3 regions of the Streptomyces sp. GSL17-111 genome follow, and region 1 is predicted to be linked to each of the others. Evidence: riboswitches for the same ligand, from Rfam matches in the RefSeq annotation. Region 1 holds a riboswitch; each other region holds the start of a gene.
The links. Region 1 has a riboswitch for cyclic di-AMP ahead of V6D49_RS04130 (M23 family metallopeptidase). Riboswitches for the same ligand answer to the same signal wherever they lie in the genome.
Positions count from the first base shown of each region.

Region 2: it holds a riboswitch for cyclic di-AMP, as region 1 does, so the genes downstream of both, V6D49_RS19945 (transglycosylase family protein) here and V6D49_RS04130 (M23 family metallopeptidase) in region 1, are expected to answer to the same signal.
Region 3: it holds a riboswitch for cyclic di-AMP, as region 1 does, so the genes downstream of both, V6D49_RS17595 (LysM peptidoglycan-binding domain-containing protein) here and V6D49_RS04130 (M23 family metallopeptidase) in region 1, are expected to answer to the same signal.

Region 1 is NZ_JBAJNS010000001.1:986,607-992,057, reverse strand. Features, by position in the region: gene V6D49_RS04140 (M16 family metallopeptidase) at 1-829, shown strand, start outside; gene V6D49_RS04135 (M16 family metallopeptidase) at 847-2,217, shown strand; cyclic di-AMP (ydaO/yuaA leader) riboswitch at 2,451-2,586, shown strand; gene V6D49_RS04130 (M23 family metallopeptidase) at 2,599-3,375, shown strand; gene V6D49_RS04125 (GntR family transcriptional regulator) at 3,534-4,229, shown strand; gene V6D49_RS04120 (HPr family phosphocarrier protein) at 4,402-4,683, opposite strand; gene V6D49_RS04115 (bifunctional acetate--CoA ligase family protein/GNAT family N-acetyltransferase) at 4,841-5,451, shown strand, end outside.
Region 2 is NZ_JBAJNS010000001.1:4,466,325-4,471,775, reverse strand. Features, by position in the region: gene nirB (nitrite reductase large subunit NirB) at 1-698, shown strand, start outside; gene nirD (nitrite reductase small subunit NirD) at 695-1,120, shown strand; gene V6D49_RS19950 (aldo/keto reductase) at 1,234-2,184, shown strand; cyclic di-AMP (ydaO/yuaA leader) riboswitch at 2,643-2,820, shown strand; gene V6D49_RS19945 (transglycosylase family protein) at 2,824-4,191, shown strand; gene V6D49_RS19940 (alkaline phosphatase PhoX) at 4,390-5,451, shown strand, end outside.
Region 3 is NZ_JBAJNS010000001.1:3,941,854-3,947,304, reverse strand. Features, by position in the region: gene V6D49_RS17605 (FtsB family cell division protein) at 1-217, opposite strand, end outside; gene eno (phosphopyruvate hydratase) at 327-1,607, opposite strand; gene V6D49_RS17595 (LysM peptidoglycan-binding domain-containing protein) at 1,897-2,598, opposite strand; cyclic di-AMP (ydaO/yuaA leader) riboswitch at 2,605-2,769, opposite strand; gene V6D49_RS17590 (transglycosylase family protein) at 3,026-4,081, opposite strand; gene V6D49_RS17585 (cytochrome P450 family protein) at 4,196-5,440, opposite strand.

The sequences.
Region 1 (5,451 bases):
GGACGCCCGGCAGTTCTTCCGCACGTACTACGCGCCCAACAACGCCGTGCTGTCCGTCGTCGGCGACATCGATCCCGAGCAGACGCTCGCCTGGATCGAGAAGTACTTCGGCTCGATCCCCGGGCACGACGGCAAACAGCCGCCGCGCGACGGCACGTTGCCCGACGTCATGGGGGAGGAGCCGCGGCGCACGATGCACGAGGACGTGCCCTCCCGCGCCCTGCTCCACGCCTACCGGCTGCCGCACGACGGCACCCGTGAGGCGGACGCCGCCGACCTGGCCTTGACGGCGCTCGGCGGCGGTGAGTCCTCCCGGCTGTACAACCGGCTGGTGCGCAGGGACCGCTCGGCGGTCACGGCGGGCTTCGGCATGCTGCGGCTCGCCGGGGCGCCCTCGCTCGGCTGGCTCGACATCAAGGCGTCGGGGGAGGCGACGGTCGCCGAGATCGAGGCGGCCGTCGACGAGGAGCTGGCACGCTTCGCCGCCGAGGGGCCGAGCCCGGAGGAGCTGGAGCGCGCGCAGGCCCAGCTGGAGCGGGAGTGGCTGGACCGGCTGGCCACCGTCAGCGGGCGCGCGGACGAGCTGTGCCGGTACGCCGTCCTCTTCGGTGACCCGCAGCTCGCCCTCACGGCCGTCCAGCGGGTGCTGGAGGTCACGCCGGAGGAGGTGCGGGCGGTCGCCGCCGCGCGTCTGGGGCGCGACAACCGGGCCGTCCTCGTCTACGAGCCGACGTCCGGGGCGGAGCGGGGCGAAGAGGACGCCACCGAGGTCATCTCCGACGACGCAGCCGACGTGCACCACACCGCGCAGGAAGGGGCCGAGCAGTGAGCGACGCCACCCCCACCATGGAGTTCCACCCGCAGCCGGCCGGCGGCAGCGCGAAGCCGTGGGCCTTCCCGGCCCCCGAGCGCGCCACCCTGCCCAACGGGCTGACGGTGCTGCACTGCCACCGTCCCGGCCAGCAGGTCGTGGCCGTCGAGGTGAACCTCGTCGCCCCCCTGGACGCCGAGCCGCAGGGCCTGGAGGGCGTCTCGACGATCATGGCCCGCGCCCTGAGCGAGGGCACGGACAAGCACTCGGCCGAGGAGTTCGCGGCCGAGCTGGAGCGCTGCGGTGCCACGCTCGACGCGTTCGCCGACCACCCGGGTGTGCGCGTCTCCCTGGAGGTGCCCGTCTCCCGGCTGGCCAAGGGGCTCGGCCTGCTGGCGGACGCCCTGCGCGCTCCGGCGTTCCCCGACGGCGAGGTGTCGCGGCTGGTGGCCAACCGGCTCGACGAGATCCCGCACGAGCTGGCGAACCCGGCCCGTCGCGCCGCGATCGCCATGTCCGGGGAGCTGTTCCCGGACACCTCGCGGATGTCCCGGCCGCGCCAGGGCACCGAGGAGTCCGTCCGGCGTATCGACGCGGCGGCCGTGCGGGCGTTCTACGAGGCGCACGTGCGTCCTGCCGCGGCCACGGTCGTCGTGGTCGGCGATCTCACCGGGGTCGACCTCGCCGGGGCGCTGACCGAGACACTCGGCGCGTGGACGGGCGCGTCCGCGCAGCCGCGGCCCGTGCCGCCGGTCACCGCGGACGACACCGGCCGCGTGGTCATCGTGGACCGCCCCGGGGCGGTCCAGACGCAGCTGCTCATCGGCCGTACCGGCGCCGACCGGCACGACGCCGTGTGGCCCGCCCAGGTCCTCGGCGTCTACTGCCTCGGCGGCACGCTCACCTCCCGCCTCGACCGGGTCCTGCGCGAGGAGAAGGGCTACACCTACGGCGTCCGGGCCTACAGCCAGGTGCTGCGGTCGACGCCCGACGGCAACGGAACGGCCATGCTCGCGATCAGCGGTTCGGTGGCCACCGACGTCACCGGCCCCGCCCTCGCGGACCTGTGGCACGTCCTGCGGACGCTGGCGGCCGAGGGGCTGACCGACGACGAGCGGGACACCGCCGTGCAGAACCTGGTGGGTGTCGCCCCGCTGCGCTACGAGACGGCGGCGGCGGTCGCGGGAACCCTTGCCGACCAGGTGGAGCAGTTCCTCCCCGACGACTTCCAGGCGCGGCTCTACGAGCGGCTGGCCGAGACGGGCACCGTCGAGGCCACGGCGGCGGCGGTGGCGGCCTTCCCCGTCGACCGTCTGGTGACCGTTCTCGTCGGGGACGCCGAGCAGATCGAGGCCCCCGTGCGCGAGCTGAACATCGGGGAGGTCACCGTCGTGCGCGGCGACTGAGCGGTCGCACGGCATTTTTCGGTCACTCTCCGTGCACCCACTGTGCGGCCCCCGGACGCTCCAGGCGGACGGGGGCCGCAGCGTGTTCCCGGGCTCCCAGTGGCCCGCGTCACCCTTCTGACCTGCGAATGTGGCATGTGCGACAAAGTGGCCGATTTTCTTGGCCCGGGCGGGATGTCCGGTTTAGCGTCGTTCGCGTTGCCCGTCTGAAGCGACCACGCCCTGTGGCCGACGTGCAGCGATCGCCGAGTCCCCGCGAGGGGAGCCGGGGACCCACATGTCCTCTGGGGTGAATCGGGCCTGCGCCCGTAGGAGACCTTCCTGCTCCGAACCCGTCAGCTAACCCGGTAGGCGAGAAGGAAGGAAAGGATCACTACCTTCATGGCGTTCAACCGTGCCACCGGCAAGCTGAACCGTCCTGCCCGCGCCGTCCGTCTGGGCACCGCGGTCGCCGCCGTCGCCGTAGGCGTCGCCGGAACCCTCGCCGCGCCCGCCGCGGCGGCCGAGCACCAGAACACCTTCAGTGAGGCCCTCGCGCTGAGCCCGTCCATCGCGGGTCACGTGGCCGACCAGGCCGCCGCGCAGAAGAGCGCCGCGGCCGAGCAGGCCGAGGCGAAGAAGGCCGAGGCGAAGAAGGCGGCCGAGAAGAAGGCCGCTGAGAAGAAGGCCGCTGAGAAGAAGGCGGCGGAGAAGAAGGCCGCCGCCGAGCGCGACGACGCCAAGCGCGCCGACCGGTCCGCGGCCCGTCCCGCCTACGTGGCGCCCGTCAAGGGCGGCGACGTGACCACGCCCTACAAGAGCGGTGGTCAGATGTGGTCGTCCGGCAAGCACAGCGGCATCGACTTCGCCGCCGCCACCGGCACCCCGGTGAACTCCGTCGCCGCCGGCACCGTCGTCACCGCCGGTTGGGGTGGCGCCTACGGCAACAACATCGTCGTCAAGCACAACGACGGGACGTTCACCCAGTACGGTCACCTCTCCGCCATCGGTGTCAGCGTGGGCCAGAGCGTCTCCGCCGGTGCCGAGATAGGCAAGGTCGGCTCGACCGGTAACTCCACCGGCCCGCACCTGCACTTCGAGGCCCGCTCGACCGCCGCCTACGGCTCGGACATGGACCCGGTGAACTACCTCCGGGGCAAGGGCGTGCCCCTCTCCTGACGCGGCGCCCCCGCTCAGGACGGACCCCCGGCCACCCGGCCGGGGGTCCGTCGTTTTTCCGCCTCCTCACCGGGGGCCGTCGGCAGAATGCGAGGAGTGGAATACAGTGCGGGGAAGCGGTACCTGGAAAACGTGGGGATAACGGCGGAGGTCGGGGTATGCGCATTTCCGCGCACACGGTGTGCACGGCGGTTCGGGACGACATCGTGAGCGGTGCCTTCCCGCCGGGTTTCCGGCTGACCGAGGAACTGCTCGCACGCCGCTACGGCGTTTCCCGGGTGCCGGTGCGGGAGGCTCTGCGGGCCCTGGAGTCCGAGGGGTTCGTCACCAGCAGGCGCCACGTGGGGGCCTGCGTGGCCCGGCCGACCGAGCAGGAGGCGGCCGACCTGCTGGACATGCGTGCGCTGCTGGAGCCCCTCGGCGCGGCCCGTGCGGCGCACCGCCGGACGGAGGCGCACCTGAAGGTGCTGCGCGGCCTGGTGCGGCTGGGCCGGGAGCGGGCCGAGCACGGGCACCTCTCCGACCTGCGGCCCCTGGGGGACTGGTTCCACGAGACCCTCGCCCAGGCGTCCGGTACCCCCACGCTGGCCACGGTGCTGGTGCAACTGCGCCGCAAGATCGCCTGGCTCTACGCGGCCGACCGGCAGGACGACCCCTCGGCGACGGACCGCGCCGCCGCCGTGTGGCACGAGCACGGTGCCATCGTCGACGCCGTCGCCCGGCGGGACGCGGAGCGGGCCAGGAGCCTCGCGGCCGCACATGTCGAGCGGGCGGGCGCGATACGCCGTGCCCAGCGGCCGGTGACGGTGAGAACATCGAAACCTGCCGTCAACACGGCGCGTGGCCCCGTTTAACACGGGACGTATACAAAAGCACTCGGGAATGCGCGCCCCACTTCTTTGACGCGTTTCGCCTGGCGCGCCATTTCTCGTGCGTGGCTTTCCGTGCGTGGTTGAGAATCCGGAAGGTGTATTACGCGCCGCGCTTTTCCCGTGCACCCGGTGCGGCTTTTCGGTCCTGCCCGGTTCACACCGTCTCCGGCATCTCCTCCAGCCCTTCACCGACCAGTTTCGCCAGCCGGTCCAGTGCCGCGTCGGCGTCCTCCGCGTCGGAGGCCAGCAGGACCTCATCGCCCTTCTCCGCCCCGAGGCCCAGCACGCCGAGCATGGAGGCGGCGTTCACCGGCGGCCCGTCACCCTTGGCGATGGTGACCGGGACGCCCGTGGCCGTCGCGGCCCGGACGAAGATCGCGGCGGGGCGGGCGTGCAGCCCCTCAGCCCAGCCGACGGTGACGCGACGCTCAGCCATGGTGATGCCCTTCGGTCGTAGCCTGCCGGATCAGCTTCGCACGCGGGCGCGCGGACGGCCGGTCCACCGTCCCGGCCCCGCCCCCGGTCGTGCGGAGCGTTCCACGGGGAGGCACGGGGCGAGCGCGGCGGCACGGCCGCGCCGTACGCTGGGGCGCATGCAGACGCCCCCGGAGCGCGCGTACCCGACCCACTGGGAAGCCGACGTGGTGCTGCGCGACGGCGGGACGGCGCGCGTCCGGCCCATCACCGAGGACGACGCCGACCGCCTGGTCAGCTTCTACGAGCAGGTCTCCGACGAGTCGAAGTACTACCGGTTCTTCGCCCCGTACCCGCGACTGTCCGCCCGTGACGTGCGCCGGTTCACCCAGCACGACTACGTGGACCGGGTGGGCCTGGCCGCGATCGTGGGCGGCGAGTTCATCGCCACCGTCCGGTACGACCGGATCGACGCCACGGGCCGTCCGGCCTCCGCCCCGGCCGACCGCGCCGAGGTCGCCTTCCTCGTGCAGGACGCCCACCAGGGGCGCGGTGTCGCCTCCGCGCTGCTGGAGCACATCGCCGCGTGCGCCAGGGAGCGCGGGGTGCGGCGCTTCACCGCCGAGGTCCTGCCCGCCAACACCAAGATGGCGAAGGTCTTCACCGACGCCGGCTACTCCCAGCAGCGCAGCTTCGAGGACGGGTCCGTCCACCTCACCCTCGACCTCGAACCCACCGAGCGCTCGGTGGCCGTCATGCGGGCCCGCGAGCAGCGGGCCGAGGCGCGTTC
Region 2 (5,451 bases), 3.5 Mb from region 1:
ACGCCGGGTTCGAGTCGGGACACGCCTACGGCAAGGCACTGCGGACGGTGAAGTCCTGCGTGGGGCAAACCTGGTGCCGCTACGGCGTGCAGGACTCGGTGAAGATGGCCATCGACCTGGAGCTGCGCTACCGGGGCCTGCGCGCCCCGCACAAGCTCAAGTCGGCCGTCTCCGGCTGCCAGCGGGAGTGCGCCGAGGCGCAGAGCAAGGACTTCGGCGTCATCGCGACCGCGGGCGGCTGGAACCTGTACGTGGGCGGCAACGGCGGCGCCACACCCCGGCACGGCGACCTCCTGGCGCAGGACCTCTCCGACGCCGAACTCGTCCGGCTCATCGACCGTTTCCTGATGTTCTACATCCGTACCGCCGACCGGCTGGAGCGCACCTCGGTGTGGCTGGAGCGCATCGAGGGCGGCCTGGACCACGTCCGCGACGTCGTCGTCCACGACTCCCTGGGCATCTGCGCGGAGCTGGAGGCCATGATGGCCGAGCACGTCGCGGGCTACCGGGACGAGTGGGCCGAGACCCTGGCCGACCCGGAGCGGCTGCGGCGCTTCGTCTCCTTCGTCAACGCCCCGGACGCCCCCGACCCCTCGGTGCGGTTCGTGCCGGAGCGCGACCAGAACAAACCCGACCTCGACATCCTGGCCGGCCCGGACCTCCCCGTCCGCACCCTCGAAGGAGCACCCCTGCCATGACCGACGTGCTGACCCCTGACGCCCCCGCCGCGACACCGACCGTCACCGGGGACGCCGCAGCCACCGGGGACACCGCCGCCAACGCCGCCACGGGCACGGCGCGCGTCGAGGTGCGGACCGGCGGCGCGTGGGCGGCCGTGTGCGCCGTCGAGCACCTCGTCCCCGGACGTGGCGTCGCGGCCCTGCTGCCCGACGGCGGCCAGATCGCGCTGTTCCTCGACCGCACCGGCACCGTCCACGCCATCGGCAACCGTGACCCGTTCACCGGCGCCTACGTGCTCTCCCGGGGCCTGCTCGGCTCGGTTGACGGAGCACCCTTCGTCGCCTCGCCGCTGCTGAAGCAGCGCTTCGACCTGGCCAGCGGACGCTGCCTGGACGACGAGACCGTCACGGTGCCCGCGTACGCGACGCGCGTGCGGTGACCCCCGACCGGCGCCGCCCCGCCCTGTCCGTCGGGCGGCGCCCCACCTTCCGGGCCCGGCCCGGCCGCCTCGCGCGTGCCGCGCCGGGCCCGGCCGCATGGAAGGCTGGCGGGGTGACGACGACAACGAACACCGCCCCCCTCCTGTACGGCTGCATGGGTCTGGGCGGCGCCTGGGACGCGGCCGGGTACGAGGCGGCGGACGTCGCCGAGGCCGAGGCGGCCGTGGAGGCCGCCCTCGACAGCGGGATCACGACGTTCGACCACGCCGACATCTACGGGCGGGGGAAGGCCGAGGCCGTCTTCGGCGAGGTCCTCTCCCGCACGCCGGGGCTGCGCGAGCGGATCACCCTCCAGACCAAGTGCGGCATCCGGCTCGCCGACGGCGAGCGCCCCGGCGTCTACGACCTGCGCGGCGGCAGCATCACGCGGCGGGTGGAGGAGAGCCTCACCCGGCTCCGGACGGACGCGCTCGACGTGCTGCTCCTGCACCGGCCCGACCCCCTCGCCGATCCGGACGGGATCGCCGAGGCCCTGACGTCCCTGCACCGGCAGGGCCTCGTCCGCCGCTTCGGCGTCTCCAACATGAGCGCGGCACAGATCGCCCTCCTCCAGTCGCGGACGGACGTACCGCTGGAGGTGAACCAGCTGGAGATGAGCCTCCACCGGCGCGACTGGCTGGAGGCGGGCGTCCTCGTCAACACGCCCGAGGCCACCGGGAACGGCTTCCCCCACGGCACGGTGGAGCACTGCCAGGCCGCCGGAATACGGCTCCAGGCGTGGGGGGCGCTCGCCCAGGGCCGCTACACCGGACGTCAGGGGACGGACGCCGAGCGGGCGACGGCGGAGCTGGTGGCGGAGCTGGCCGAGGTGAAGGGCACGACGCCCGAGACCGTGGTGCTGTGGTGGCTCCAGCGCCACCCGGCGGGCGTGGCACCGATCGTCGGCAGCGTACGGCCGGAGCGCATCCGTGCCTGCGCGGACGCCGCGCTCCGGCATCCGGCCCTCAGCCACGAGGAGTGGTACGCGCTCTGGTTGACGGCCCGCGGTGTCCCCCTGCCGTGAGGGCCCCACCGCGACAGCCCGCCAGCACCGCCAGCGCGAACTCCCCCCCGGACCACCAATAAGCCTCACAAGAGACACAAACGGACATTACGACCAGGCTCGCCTGATGCACCATCAGAACAAGAGCGCCGGGATTGGACCGATATAAAGAGGCGACCGACGGGCAGGTGACCGGACTCACAGCACCCCGGACCGTGTGCGATCGCACCGCCGGCCCCGTTGTCACCGCCTCGCCAATTTCCCTGCTGACCAGGGATTTTCGGACATACGGAAAGATCCGCCCTCTTACGCTCGGAATCAGCCCCGGTGCGCACCGTGCCGAAGGCCCGTCCCGGTGGTCTCGTCACCGGGCCCAGCCGCTTGTCTGGTGCAAAGCGTTGTGTTTACGGTTCCTCCGCACCGCATCGGATGCGGTGCCCTACCGCCGGGACGCCGAATCCTGCCGCCCGGCCGGGGGAATTCCTGAAAGACCAGGGCGGCAGGAGCGGGGGAACCAGGTAAGCGCCGTGCCGTGTATCCGTACCGGTACGGCTAGGGGTGAAGCCACGACCCGACGCGTTTCGGCGCGAGGGGAGTGGCCGGGCTTCTCCGGTCCGAATCCGACAGCTCACCTCGTAGGCGTAGGAGAGGAACACACCTATGTCCCGTGGTCGTCACCGCCGTCCGCGCAAAGCCCTGATAACCCGTCACGTCGCCCGTGCTTCCCTCATCGCCACCGCCGGTGGCGTGGCCGTGCCCCTCGCCGCGGGCTCCGCGAGCGCCGCCGACGTCTCCGTGTGGGACAAGGTCGCCCAGTGCGAGAGCACCGGCGACTGGTCGATCAACACCGGTAACGGCTTCTACGGCGGCCTGCAGTTCCAGCAGTCCTCCTGGGAGGCTGCGGGCGGCACGCAGTACGCCCCGCGCGCCGACCTCGCCACCAAGGACCAGCAGATCGCCGCCGCCGAGCGCCTGCTGGAGATGCAGGGCCCGGGCGCCTGGCCCGTCTGCGGCCCCCGTGCCGGTCTGGCCAAGAACGGCCCCGCCCCGCAGATCGACCCGGCCGGGGACACCGCCGAGCCGAAGGCCGAGAAGACCGAGAAGGCCGACAAGAAGGCGGAGCCCAAGCCCGAGCCCAAGGCCGAGAAGCCCGCCCCGAAGGCCGAGAAGGCCCCCGAGCCCACGAAGGCCGACAAGGCCGACAAGGCCGACAAGGCCGACAAGGCCGACAAGAAGGCCGCGACCGCCGAGGACTACACCGTCGTCAGCGGTGACACCCTCTACGGCATCGCGACGGTCCACGCGGTGGACGGCGGCTGGAAGGCCGTCTACAAGACCAACCAGGGCGTCGTCGGCTCCGACCCGGACCTGATCTTCCCCGGACAGCGCCTGAGCCTGGACGTGACCGAGGCGGCGGCTCCGCAGCAGGACGAGGGAGCCAAGGCCGAGCCCAAGCCGGAGCCGAAGCCCGAGAAGCCCGCGAAGAAGGCGGAGCCCAAGCCGGAGCCCAAGCCCGAGCCCAAGGCTGAGCCCAAGGTGGAGAAGCCCGCTCCGGAGCCGGCCAAGGAGGCCAGCAAGCCCGAGCCGAAGGCCGAGAAGCCGGCCGAGCAGGCGGCTCCGGCGAGCGGCTGGGTCCGCCCGGTCGACGCCTCGCCGAGCACGCCGTACCGCGCCACCGGCTCGTCCTGGTCCAGCGGTTACCACACCGGCGTGGACTTCTCCGCTCCGTCCGGCTCCACCGTGCGCTCGGTCGGCGCGGGCACCGTGGTCTCCGCTGGCTGGGGCGGCTCGTACGGCAACCAGGTCGTCATCAAGCACGCGGACGGCCGCTACAGCCAGTACGCCCACCTGTCCTCGCTCTCCGTCTCCACGGGCCAGAGCGTGACCGGCGGGCAGCAGATCGGGCTGGTCGGTTCCACCGGCAACAGCACCGGCCCGCACCTGCACTTCGAGATCCGCACCGGGGCCGGCTACGGGTCGGACATCGACCCGCTGGCGTACCTGCGGGCTCAGGGCGTCAGCATCTGATTCCCAGCCCCACGGTTCTCCCCTGACCCGAACCGGTCGCGCCCATCACCGGCGCGACCGGTTCGGGTCGTTCACGCGGCGGTGGCGAGCCGTTGCGGCGACCGTCGCGAAGGCGCCATGCGGCGCTCCTAGGGTCCTGCGGGCTGGACCCCGGCGCCGCCTGGGCGACGGGGCCGAGACGACTCCGGTGAGGTATCCGTGGAACGTCGCTCCTTCCTGCGCGGCACCGTGGTGAGCGGTTCGGCCGTCGCCTTCGGTTTCACCCTCATGCGCGGCGCCGCCTACGCGGACCCGGCCCAGCCGGGACCGAGCCCCTACGGTCCGCTCAACTCCCCCGACGCGAACGGCATCCGGCTTCCCGACGGGTTCGGCAGCCGCGTCGTCGCCCGCTCCGGCCAGACCGTGAGCGGCACCTCCTACGTCTGGCACAGGGCACCCGACGGCGGGGCGTGCTTCCCCTCCGGCAGCGGCTGGATCTATGTCTCCAACTCGGAGATCAACCCGGGCGGCGGAGCGAGCGCCCTCCGGTTCAACTCCTCCGGGTCGATCACGGGGGCCTACCGCATCCTCTCCGGCACCCGGCAGAACTGCGCGGGCGGGGCCATGCCGTGGGGCACGTGGCTGTCCTGCGAGGAGGTCGACCGCGGGTACGTCTACGAGACCGACCCCTACGGCACGCACGGCGCGGTGCGGCGCGCCGCGATGGGACGGTTCAAGCACGAGGCCGCGGCGGCCGACCCGCAGCGCGAGGTGGTCTACCTCACCGAGGACGTCAGCAACGGCTGCTTCTACCGTTTCGTACCCGACACGTGGGGCGACCTGTCCTCCGGCCGGCTCCAGGTGCTGACGGCGGGTTCCGGCACCGCCGGGTCCTTCGGCTGGGCGGACGTGCCCGACCCGAGCGGCTCCACCGCCACGCGCCACCAGGTCTCGGCCGCCAAGCACTTCAACGGCGGCGAGGGCTGCCACTACGCGGACGGCGTCGTCTGGTTCACGACCAAGGGCGACGGCCGGGTGTGGCGGCTGAACCTGGCGGCGAGCACGTACGAGCTGGCCTACGACGACTCACTCGTCGGCGGGAGCGCTCCGCTGACCGGGGTCGACAACATCACCGGCGCGTCCTCCGGTGACCTGTTCGTCGCCGAGGACGGCGGCAACATGGAGATCTGCGTGATCACGCCGGACGAGGTCGTGGCGCCGTTCCTGCGGATCGACGGGCAGTCCGGCTCCGAGATCTGCGGACCGGCCTTCTCCCCCGAC
Region 3 (5,451 bases), 3.0 Mb from region 1:
CGGAGCGCTGGGAGACGTAGGTGCGCGTGGGGTAGGCGAGCGCGACGACCAGCGAGCACAGGACGAGCGCGAGCAGCGCGGCGCGCCCGGTGAGCCGGTTGCGGCGCGGACCGTGCCGCAGCCGCCGGTTCTGCGCGCGGTAGACCTGCGCGGCGGCCTGCTCACCCAGGGCCCTGAGCCGGGTGGCGGTGGAGAACCGTTCCCGTTCCGCGGCCACGTCGCCTCCCGGGGGTCGCGTCGAAATGGTGCGTGCGAGCGGCTGCGTCCCGTCCCGCCGGCGGTTGCCGTGGGACGGGACGCGGCAGCGGGCCTGGCCCGGTAGCGGGTCAGCCCTTGAAGCGCGGGAAGGCGCTGCGGCCGGCGTAGACGGCGGCGTCGTCGAGGATCTCCTCGATGCGCAGGAGCTGGTTGTACTTGGCGACGCGCTCGGAGCGGGCCGGGGCGCCGGTCTTGATCTGGCCGCAGTTGGTGGCGACGGCCAGGTCGGCGATGGTGACGTCCTCGGTCTCGCCGGAGCGGTGCGACATCATGCACTTGAAGCCGCTGCGCTGGGCGAGCTCGACGGCGTCGAGGGTCTCGGTGAGCGAGCCGATCTGGTTGACCTTCACCAAGAGGGCGTTGCCGGCCTTGTCGTCGATGCCGCGCTGGAGACGCTCGGGGTTGGTGACGAACAGGTCGTCGCCGACGAGCTGGACCTTCTCACCGAGCTGGGCGGTGATGGTCTGCCAGCCCTCCCAGTCGTCCTCGAACAGCGGGTCCTCGATGGAGACCAGCGGGTAGGCGTCGACGAGCTCGCCGTAGTAGGCGGTCATGTCGGCGGCGCTGCGGGACTTGCCCTCGAACTGGTAGGCGCCGTCCTTGTAGAACTCGGAGGCGGCGACGTCCAGGGCGAGCGCGATGTCGCGGCCGGGGGTGTAGCCGGCGGCCTTGACGGCCTCCAGGATGAGATCCAGGGCCTCGCGGTTGGAGCCGAGGTTCGGGGCGAAGCCGCCCTCGTCGCCGAGGCCGGTGGACAGGCCGCGCTCCTTCAGGACCGCCTTGAGGGCGTGGTAGACCTCGGTGCCCCAGCGCAGTGCCTCGGAGAAGGACTCCGCGCCGATGGGGGCGATCATGAACTCCTGGATGTCCACGTTGGAGTCCGCGTGCGAGCCGCCGTTGAGGATGTTCATCATCGGCACGGGCAGCAGGTGCGCGTTCGGGCCGCCGAGGTAGCGGAAGAGCGGCAGGTCGGACGCCTCGGAGGCGGCGTGCGCGACGGCGAGGGAGACACCGAGGATGGCGTTGGCGCCGAGCGAGGACTTGTCGGCGGTGGCGTCCAGGTCGAGCATGGCCTGGTCGATGAGGCGCTGCTCGGTGGCGTCGTAGCCCACGAGCTCCGGACCGATCTGCTCGATGACGGCGAGGACCGCCTTCTCGACACCCTTGCCGCCGTAGCGGGCCTTGTCGCCGTCGCGGAGCTCCAGGGCCTCGAAGGCGCCGGTGGACGCGCCGGAGGGCACGGCCGCTCGGCCGGTGCTGCTGTCGTCGAGGCCGACCTCTACCTCGACCGTGGGGTTGCCTCGCGAGTCGAGGATCTCGCGGGCTACGACGACGTCGATGGACGGCACGAGGGTCTCCTTCGTGTGGGTCGGTCTTCCTGAGGCAGGAGCCTAACGGTCCCCGGGGCGGCCGTGGGCCTTCGGCCCGCGTCCGGCGTGCGGTGCTGCGGTGAAAGCGCAGCTCAGCGGCGTGGCACCAGTTTGTTCAACAACTGAAGATAAGGGTGGGGGAAGCCGACGTCTCGCCGTACGGACGGGTTCGGCCCCGGCGGCCGACGCCCCGGTGCGCGGGGGGATGCGCACCGGGGCTCGCGAGGCGTGTACCCACCGGACGGCTCGGGGATGCGCGTCCGGCCCGTCACACCACCAGACGCTGGCCGGGGAAGATGAGGTTCGGGTCGCCGCCGACGACGGAGCGGTTGCGGTCGTACAGCTCCTGCCAGGTGGTGCCGTGCCGCTGGGCGATGTCGGCCAGCGTGTCGCCGGCCCGCACGACGTAGGTGCCGCCCTCGCCCGACTGCTGCGGCCGCTCCTGCTGCTGGGTCTGGTGCTGGTGCTCCGTCTGGGGAGCGGCCTGGGGCGCCTGCTCGGGCGCCTGCTGCTGCGGTTGCGGGCGCGGGGGCCGGTCCGCGCCCGTGGAGGAGCCCTCGGGGTCGACGTTCGCGGGCGGGGCGCCGGCGGTGAGGCCGCCCTCCTCCGCGCAGGCCCAGGCGCCCGGGCCCTGCATGTCGAGCAGCCGCTCGGCGACGGCGATCTGCTGCTCCTTGGTGGCCAGGTCGGCGCGCGGCGCGTAGCGGAGGCCGCCGGCCGCCTCCCAGCTGGACTGGGCGAACTGGAGTCCGCCGTAGTACCCGTTTCCGGTGTTGATGCGCCAGTTACCGCTCGACTCGCACTCGGCGACCTTCTCCCAGGTCTCGACGGAAGCGGCCTGCGCGCTGCCCGCCATGACGACGGGACCGCCGACGGCGGCGCCGGCGAAACCGGCGAGCGAGGCGGCGAGGCGGACGACGACGGGCTGACGGTTGCGACTCCGTTCGGAGCCCTTCTCGGTGAACAGCATGGACGGTCTTCCTCACCGGACGCCTACGGGGTGAGCTGTCGGGTTCGGGCGCGTGAGCCGCCCGGCCCGGTGCGGTCCACCCGCTCCGGGCTTCACCCCTAGCCGCTCGCACGGCACGTGCCTGGTTCCCCCGCTCCTGCCGGCGGTTCGCGGACGCGACGATGTTCCCGTTGCCCGTCGGCAGGATTCGGCGTGACGGTCAACGGCCCCGCGGTAGCGGGCGATGTGACGGTAAGCACACCGCAATAATCCGATCAAACACCTCGGAAACGGGCCATATATCCCGATTTGACGCTACGCCCGAAGAATCTGCCCAGGTCTAGGCACTGACGGACGGGCGCCGCAACCCGGAACACGCCGAACGGGAATGTGACGATCGTCACATTGCGTCCGTCCGGGTGACCCTCCGCGTCCGACGCACGGGCAACTAGCGCTGTGCGACCGGGAGTTCCAGGCTCTGACCGGGAAGGATCAGATCCGGGTCGGCACCGACGAGGGAGGCGTTGGCCTCGTACAGCGCGGGCCAGCCGCCCTCCACCCCGTGCTCGGCGGCGATGCCGGACAGGGAGTCGCCCCGGGTGACGCGGTGCTCCTCGGCGGCACCGGCCGGGTCCGTGCGATCGGCGGGGGCCGCGTGCCGCGCGGCACCCCGGTCCGGACGGTCGGTGCCGTCGGGGTCCGCCTCGCGCGGGTCGGGGGCACCCCGGTGCCGTCCGGCACCGTCCCCGGCCGCGCCACCGGACCGGGCGTCGTCCGGGACGGCGGTCTCCTCGGAGGGCGACACCTCCGGATCAGCCCGGTCCTCGGAGCCGTCCGTGGCGGAGCCGTCCGCCCCGGTGGGGCCGGGGGCGGGGCGATCGGTGGAGCGGGCCTCGTCGACGTCCGGGGCATCGGAGGGGTCGGGGCTCTGCGTGGCGGAGGGGTCGGTCGCGTCCGGGGACGGCGTCGCCTCCTGCGGCTCCGCACGGTCCGAGCCGCCCGAGCGGCCCGCGCCGTTTGAGCCGTCGGGGGTGCCGGAGCCGTCCCGGCCGCCGGAGCCGTTCCCGCCGTCGGCGGCGCCCGGCCGCCCGACCTCGGGGACGCCCGGTGCCTCCACGACCCCGTTGACGGACGCGGTCAGACCGCTCGTCACGGCACAGGCGGGCCAGGCGTCGGGGCCCTCGGCGGCGAGGATCGCCTCGGCGACGGCGATCTGCTGGCCCCGACTGGCGAGGTCGGGGCGGTCGGCGTGCTCCGTGCCGCCGTAATCCGCCCAGGTGTCCAGCGTCAACTGGAAGCCGCCGTAGTAGCCGCTGCCGTTGTTCGCGCTCCAGGCGCCGCCGCTCTCACACTCGGCCACGCGGTCCCACACCGCGCCGTCGGCGGCCTGGGCCCCGGAGGCGGCCAGGAACGGCAGGGCGATCCCCGCCCCGGTCACCCCCGCGGCGACGACGACGGCAGGAGCCTGACGGGGGCGGCGGTGCCGCCCGGTCCCGGAACGCATGCGGTGATCTCCCCAGTGACAGCGGGCACGACCCCGAAGGGGGCCGGCTGACGGCAGAACGTAGCGTCGAACGCCCGTCCGTCACAAGTCAGTGTCGCGGATATCACGCGACGGTCACGGCGCCTCACTCTCTGACGCGGCGTCGGGCGTGAACGCGACGGGGAGCGTGCGCAGCCCGCGCATGATGAGCCCGCCGCGCCAGCGCAGTTCGGCCGGATCGGCGTCAAGTCGCAGGTCCGGCAGGCGACGCAGCAGCGTGGCGAGCGCCGTGCGCCCCTCCAGCCGGGCGAGCGGCGCACCCAGACAGTAGTGGATGCCGTGCCCGTAGCCGAGATGGTTGTTGTCGCGGCGGGAGAGGTCGAGGACGTCGGGCCGCTCGAACTTCGCCGGGTCGCGGTCAGCCGCCGCGAGGACGACGAGCACCGGGTCGCCCGCCGCGACGCGCTGCCCGCCCAGGGTCAGCGGCTCGGTGGCGAAGCGCCAGGTGGCCAGCTCCACCGGCCCGTCGTAGCGCAGGAGTTCCTCGACGCCCGTCTCCAGCAGCGCGGTGTCGCCCGCCGCCAGCGCCGCCTGGAGACGGTGGCGCTCCTCCGGGCGGCGCAGCAGCGTGTAGGTGCCGTTGCCGATGAGGTTCACGGTCGTCTCGAAGCCCGCGAAGAGGAGGATGAACGCCATGGCGGCGGCCTCGTTCTCGGTCAGGTGCTCACCGTGGTCGCTCGCCCGGATGAGCCCGGAGATGAGGTCGTCCCCGAGGTCGTCCCGCTTGCGGTGGATCAGGTCGGCCAGGTAGCCGCGCATCTTCTTGACCGCACGTCCCACCCCGCCGCGCGGGCCGCCGCCGTGGCGCAGCATCATGCCCGCCCAGTCGCGGAAGTCGTCCTGGTCCTCGGCGGGAACGCCGAGGAGGTCGCAGATGGCGTAGATGGGCAGCGGGAAGGCGAACTCGTGGATGAGGTCGGCGCTGCCCCGCGCCGCGAAGCCGTCGATGAGGCCGTCCGTCAGCTCCTGCACGCGCGGGGCGAAGGCGGCCACGCGGCGCGGGGTGAAGGCGCGGGCGACGAGCCGGCGCAGCCGGGTGTGGTCGGGCGGGTCGATGTTGAGCAGGTGGGTCATGAGGTTGGCGCCGCGCTCGCCGGGAATGCCCACCTTCCCCTTGCCGTGCGCCTGCTCGCTGTGGGCACTCGGGTTCTTGCTGAGCCGGGTGTCGGCGAGGGCCTGGCGGGCGTCGTCGTAGCGCGTCACCAGCCAGGCGGAGACTCCGCTGGGCAGCTCCGCGCGGTACACCGGCGCGTGCTCGCGCAGCCAGGCGTAGGCCGGGTAGGGGTCGGCGGCGAACTCCCAGGTGAAGAGGTCGGGCATCGGGGGGCGGT